3 regions of the Rhizobium leguminosarum genome follow, and region 2 is predicted to be linked to each of the others. Evidence: predicted binding sites of a transcription regulator. Region 2 holds the regulator's gene; each other region holds the start of a gene.

Region 1 (2,268 bases), on a different replicon from region 2:
TTCACCCTGGCCGGTGGCCCACCGATTGAATAGCCGCCTCATCAAATGAGACAGCGCCGCGGCCTATGGCATCAGGCGTGACGAGACCGACATTATCTAACTTGGTCATCTTCAAGATTCGTTGTTTCCGGACGCGTACGCTGGTGCAAAATCTGTTTCGTCGACAAGGAACTTTACCAGATCCGCCGCCCACACCCCGTTTGAGCAACAGATCGGGGCACCCTCCTGATCGACATCGATTTTTTGCGTGCAGATAACCCAACGCGATCTCGGTTGCCGAAGAAGGCGAGCTTCGTCGTCAGTAGGCGGTCGAGCGGTGATGGCCGTAGAAAGGCGCGTGTAGTCCGAAACGCCATATTCGGCGAGAACTTCGGTCATCGTGTGCAGTTGAGCTCGTTTCTCCGCGAGCAAGGGAAAGCGTCGAAAAGGGTAATAAACCTCGTTCAGAGACACCACTACGCCTTCTGCGAGCATACGGCTTCGCATGAAGATAACGGCGTCATTCGACCGCAGATGCAGGATAGCTGCAATCTCCTCCGTGGCCGGGACGATGTCCGAGCCCAGGAGTTCATGTCCGGGTTCAAGGCCCTGTGATCGAAGGTTCTGCGAAAATCGCGTCCGTTTGGAGATTTTGAAGCTTAAGAATCGCTCGTGAACGAAAGTGCCGCGACCTTGCTCGATCCGGACCAGCCCTTTTTCCTCAAGCGTCGCCATGGCACGACGCACCGTATTGCGACTAACGTTGAATCTTTTCGCTAGGTCCGGTTCGGTCGGTAGTCTCGACCCGCCCGGATACATGCCAGTCTCGATCTCTGCTTCCAAAGCTTCACCGACTTGATGCCAAAGAGTTGTACCGGTTCTCGACACGGTTATTCCTTTCAAAAGCTGGAACGTACCAATGAATAATTCGCGCGTTAGGCGGTCGTTCCTGAAATTAATCAACCTGGGATACCGTTGGTTGGACTCACTGTATGTGGAAGATAACAGTAAATCAATAGGATGAAACGATTGACCTCGGCCTTCGTCCAATGAGTCTTCTTCGAGAAGAAAAATTTGAAAACGTCATCTAACTGTTAGATTCATTCCATAGATGGAACGTCTGAACGATGAACCAAGGTGGCCGATCATGAAGAATATTCTTTTGACTACTTTTGTTGTGATTGCATCCACCGCGGCGGCTACGACCTATGCGCGGGCTGGCGACCGCCCTCAGCTGGTGATTGGTCTCAATGATCAACCCGCCAAGCTTGAACCGGCAGACGCCCCCTTGTCTGTGGACATGCGCGTAACATACTCAGTGTTTGATACACTTATTCGACGGGACTATGCATCAGAACAGACCGCTGGCCACGCTGTCCTGATTCCTTCTCTTGCAACCGCATGGAAAAGGATCGACGATCGAACGATCGAACTCAAGTTGCGGCAGAATGTCAAATTCCACAACGGTGATACGCTAACGGCGCAGGACGTTGCTTTCACGTTCTCGAAGGAACGTATCTTCGGCGACAAGGCGCTTGTTCCGACCGCGAAGAGATATCTGGGCGACATTGAGGCGGTCGAGATCATCGATCCCGAAACAATACGGATCAGAGCTGCACGGCCCAATCCCGTTCTCGAGCTTCGTTTGGCGGACACGACCGCAGCGGTCGTCAATGAGCGAGCCTATAGGGAGATGGGCGTCAACGGCTTCAAGCGGCATCCGGTCGGAACTGGGCCGGCGAAATTTGTTCAGTGGGATGATGGTGACAAGCTTACCTTCGAGCCTTTCGATAACTACTGGGGCGGCAAGCCGGCCTTTGGCCGTCTAGTCTTCCGCGTCATTCCAGACTCGCAGGCCCGCCTGGCATGCCTCATCAATCACGAGTGCGATTTAATCGTTCAGGTCGATCCCGATCAGTTGAGCACGATCTCTTCGTACGAGTATCTGAAGACCGAAGAAAGTGTCATCGAGAACCTTCAGGTCATTTGGTTTGTTGGCACCGAGCCCTATGTGAAGGACAAGCGGATCAGGCAGGCCCTCAGCCTGTCGATCGACAGAAACCTTCTCGTTCAAGCGCTGTGGTCGGGCAAGACGACCGTTCCCACCAGTTGGCAGATCTCTGCCTTCGGAGACCTGTTCGATCCGCAGCGTCAGGATTTCGTCTTTGATCCGCAGAAAGCAAAACGCCTTCTTGCGGAGGCTGGTTACGATGGCGGTGAAATCCTGATCCGCAACGTCTCTGGATACTACCCCTTCGGCGATCAGATGATCCAGGCCGTTCAGAAAAT
Region 2 (2,268 bases):
GTCACCCACTCCATGCAGCAGGCCGCGCGTGTCTCGCAGCGCACCGCCATGTTCCACCTCGGCAATCTCGTCGAGGAGAACGACACCGACAAGATGTTCACCAATCCCGACGATCCGCGCACCCAGGACTACATCATGGGTCGCTTCGGTTGATTTTGGCGACACCAAGCCTTCCCGTTATTCGAGGATAAAGCCCCATGGCATCGACACATATTTTTTCTGCCTACGATGATGATCTGAAGTTCCTGTCCAGGCGGATTTCCGAAATGGGCGGCCTGGCCGAGCAGATGGTCAGCGAAGCCGTCCGCGCCCTCGTCAACGGCGATACCGCGCTGGCGCAGAAGGTCATCTCCGACGATGTGATCCTCGATCACGCCGAACGCGAAATCGGCGACAAGGCGATCGTCACCATCGCCCGCCGTCAGCCGATGGCCTCGGACCTGCGTGAAATCATGGGTTCGATCCGCATCGCCGCCGATCTCGAACGCGTCGGCGACCTCGGCAAAAACACCGCCAAGCGCGTCATCGCCGTCCAAAGCACCGGCGTTCCCCGTAAGCTCGCCCGCGGCCTCGAGCATCTGTCCGAGCTGGCGCTCGTCCAGCTCAAGGAAGTGCTCGATGTCTACACCAATCGTTCAGCCGACAAGGCGAATGCGATCCGTGAACGCGACAACGAGATCGACGCGATGTACACCTCGCTGTTTCGCGAACTCCTGACCTACATGATGGAAGATCCGCGCAACATCACCAGCTGCACGCATCTTCTCTTCTGCGCCAAGAACATCGAGCGCATCGGCGACCATGCCACCAACATCGCCGAGACGATCTTTTACATGACGACAGGCGCACAGCCGGAAGGCGATCGTCCGAAGGACGACAGCGCCAACACCGTCGGCGCGGTCACGGAATAACCGCCCGCATAGTTAGTTGCGTGCGCGCCCGTCCGGGGCGCGCAAAGAGGTCGCAGCCAATTTCTGAATTTGCGCAGGATGAATTGCTTAAATCACCCCTGATTTAAGGATGATGCGCGAGGAGACCGACACGCATGATCCCGAGAGTTGCAGTTGTTGAAGACGAGGAAGCCCTCAGCGTGCTTCTTCGCTACAATCTCGAAGCGGAAGGCTTCGAGGTCGATACCATCCTTCGTGGCGACGAAGCCGAAATGAGGCTTCAGGAGCGCACGCCCGATCTTCTCATCCTCGATTGGATGCTGCCGGGGGTCTCCGGCATCGAGCTCTGCCGGCGCCTGCGCATGCGGCCGGAAACCGAGCGACTGCCGATCATCATGCTGACGGCGCGCGGCGAGGAGAGCGAGCGCGTCCGCGGATTGTCGACGGGCGCCGACGATTATGTCGTCAAGCCCTTCTCGACCCCCGAGCTCGTTGCCCGCGTCAAGGCGATGCTGCGCCGCGCCCGTCCCGAGGTGCTGTCGACGGTGCTGAAATGCGGCGATATCGAGCTTGACCGCGAAACCCATCGCGTCCATCGCAAGAGCCGCGAAGTCCGCCTCGGCCCCACCGAATTCCGCCTGCTGGAATTCCTGATGTCGTCGCCGGGCCGGGTCTTCTCCCGCTCGCAGCTTCTCGATGGCGTCTGGGGCCACGATATCTATGTTGACGAGCGCACCGTCGACGTCCATGTCGGCCGCCTGCGCAAGGCGCTGAATTTCTCCAACATGCAGGACGTCATCCGCACCGTCCGCGGCGCCGGTTATTCGATGGAAGCCTGAGGGCTTCCATATGAGCCTGCTGACAAATCCCTGGCAAAACCTGCGACGTCATCCTCGGCTTTGTGCCGAGGATCTGCACACGCCAAGTTAAGTATTTGAAAATAAAGTTTTTCCGTCAAAGCAATTGAGGTGATCAGATGCTCGGCACAAGGCCGAGCATGACGGAGGAACCTGAGCTCACATCCACTCGCATAAAAAAACGGGCCACTCGGCCCGTTTTCTGCATTCTAACGATGGTTGCCCGCGTTCAGCTGGCCCGCGCCGCTGCCCGGCGGCGTTCATTCACCGGCTGGTAGGCGAGCTTCTGGTGATAGCCGCAATAAGGCGAATTGTCGGGGGACTCGCAGCCGCAGAAATGGAAGTCGTCCTTCAGCGGATCGCCGACCGGCCACTTGCAGGTGCGTTCGGTCAGTTCCGTCAGGCCGAGGCGGCGCGAAATCGGCACCACCACGTTGCCTCTCGGCACGTATTCCATTTCCTCGATCGTTTCGATCTCGATCTCTTCCTTCAGCATCGTCGCGCCCTGCTGGCGGGTGACG
Region 3 (2,268 bases), 830 kb from region 2:
GCGATCGTCGGCCAGCAATATCCCTATATCGCAGCCATCGGCGCGGACGGGACTCTCCTCGGCTACGCCTATGCCTCGGCCTTCCGCACGCGTCCCGCCTATCGCTGGCTGGTCGAGGATTCGATCTATCTGGCGCCTGAAGCCCGTGGCCGCGGCATCGGCAAGGCGCTGCTCGCCGAACTGATCATCCGTTGCACCACCCTCGGCTTTCGGCAGATGGCGGCCGTCATCGGCGGCGCCAGCCCCGCATCGATCGCGCTCCATCGCACGGCCGGCTTCGAGGAGGTCGGACTGATGAAGGGCACCGGCTACAAGCACGGCCGCTGGCTGGATACGATGTTCATGCAGCGCGCCCTCGGTGACGGCATGAGCACCGATCCGGACCCGTCGACCTATCCCGGCGTGCTGTTTAACGGCTGATATGGCTTATCTGTCGACGAGCTTCAGGGCCTTGTCGAAGACCTTCAGCACCTGGTTCAGCTCGTGACCGCGCTTCAGGATCGTGCCGTTGACGCTGATCACGGAATAGGCGCCCTGCTTGGCGGCGAGCTTCGGGTTTTTCTCGATGCGGAAGAGCGGCATTTCGCCGGAACGCTTGAAAACGGAAAAGACCGCCCTGTCCTTCAGGTGATCGATGGCGTAGTCGCGCCACTCACCGTCACCGACCATGCGGCCGTAGATCCAGAGGATCGCGTCCAGTTCGCGCCGGTGGAAGGTCACCGGAAGCGGGTCCTTGCTTTGTTTGTATTCCCTGAGATCGACGACGACTGAGGAACTATTGTCGACGGAGCGGCTTTCGCCGTGTCGCAAATCCGGCTGATCTGTCATCAGTCTCCCGAGGCCTCCGCTTGTGACAGGAGGGTGACAGTTTGCCCGAGCCGCCGCAAATTGCAAGAGTGCCAGCCGTCACATTCCGCCGCACTGCAGCGCCGCACGTCTCTCGCGCAAGGACGCTGTAGCACTTTGAGTTAGTGCATCATGCCTTCCGAAAGTTGGGTTCGATTTTCGGAAAGCATGATACGTTGGACAGGTCCACGCTTTCTCCGCAGCGCCGCATTTCAGTCAAAACAGCGCCTCATTTGCAGGAGATTTATGAATTCCGGTTTGGCGCCAGCGCGCCAAAGGGCCCGGCGGAGCGTATCGACCTTAACCCCAGCCCCGAATACGCTCGGCCGGGCCGCCCGGCACTTCATCCGGAACCGGATGGAATCTCATATATTTTTGCCAGCCATCACCACGGTCGCGCCAAGGATCGCAGCCGGATCGCCGTCTGCGGTTGCCGATTGCAGCAGGATGGCGCAGCCCTCGAGCTGCGGCCGCTGCAGGACGCTGGCCGGCAGCGTCAGACTGGTTGCCTTACCGTCCCACATGCCGACGGTTTCGACATTGGTGACGCTGTGCAGATAGGAGATCTTCTGGCCGCTGTTCTCGCCCTTTTCGACGTCGATCGTCTTTTCCTTATCGAAATAGACCATCACGACATTGGCTCTGCCCTGTCCCGCGCCGATCTTGATCTCCAACTCGTCGCCGCGCATCGCGGCACTGATCGGAACGGTCAGCCCGTTGCCTTCGCTGCTATAGGTATCGATCTTGCTGTTGATGCCATTCAGATCGGCGCCGGCCAAATGGTCACGTCCGTTGACGATGGCTTGCGGCGTGTAGACGTTGCTGCGGCCCATCGTCTTGGCATAGCCATACTGTCGCTCGGTATTTTCCTTGGAGCTCAGCGTATCGGCCCAGCCGAGATAGTTCCAGTAATCGACATGATAGGCGAGCGCGATGACATCGCCCTGGTTCACCAGCTTGCGAAAAGCGGCATCAGCGGGAGGACAGGAGGAGCAGCCCTGCGACGTGAAGAGTTCGACAACACCTTTCGGCGTGCCGTCGTCGGCCTGCAGCGGGCCCGACAGAACAACGCTGGCGATTAGCGGAAGCAAAAAACGGGGGGACATTCACCTGCACCTCTTTTTCAGCGCCGACGGCATGTTTGAACCGGCGGCCCTGACATATGAACGTACGAATAATCCTTCCAGGTCCAAACGAAAAGTCACGAACGGGTGAGACGAAGCTCGACAGGAACTTGCGTGAAACAAATCATCGTGAGCCCCGTTTGAATACTGCCGCCGCAAAGAAAAAGCCGCCGGAAACTGCTCTCCGGCGGCCATTATCATGCGAGTTTCTTAAAAATCAGGCGGCGAGATCGCGCAGAACCGTCTGCAGGATGCCGCCATTGTTGAGGTAGATCACCTCGTCGAGCGTATCGACGCG

Evidence for each region. The regulator PhoB, encoded in region 2, activates phosphate uptake and scavenging genes when phosphate is short. The targets are predictions, from matches to a motif close to TGTCATNNANCTGTCAT.
Region 1: a site for PhoB is predicted at 1,061-1,077, ahead of phnF (phosphonate metabolism transcriptional regulator PhnF). Genes of this name have one in related genera too.
Region 3: a site for PhoB is predicted at 851-867, ahead of BA011_RS18675 (DUF2794 domain-containing protein). Genes of this name have one in related genera too.

What each region holds. Positions count from the first base shown of each region.
Region 1 is NZ_CP016290.1:546,953-549,220, reverse strand. It holds gene phnF (phosphonate metabolism transcriptional regulator PhnF) at 112-867, opposite strand; gene BA011_RS36995 (ABC transporter substrate-binding protein) at 1,127-2,268, shown strand, end outside.
Region 2 is NZ_CP016286.1:4,632,730-4,634,997, forward strand. It holds gene pstB (phosphate ABC transporter ATP-binding protein PstB) at 1-153, shown strand, start outside; gene phoU (phosphate signaling complex protein PhoU) at 198-911, shown strand; gene phoB (phosphate regulon transcriptional regulator PhoB) at 1,046-1,729, shown strand; gene BA011_RS22550 (GcrA family cell cycle regulator) at 1,977-2,268, opposite strand, start outside.
Region 3 is NZ_CP016286.1:3,807,496-3,809,763, forward strand. It holds gene BA011_RS18670 (GNAT family N-acetyltransferase) at 1-420, shown strand, start outside; gene BA011_RS18675 (DUF2794 domain-containing protein) at 427-828, opposite strand; gene BA011_RS18680 (DUF1223 domain-containing protein) at 1,212-1,952, opposite strand; gene acnA (aconitate hydratase AcnA) at 2,188-2,268, opposite strand, start outside.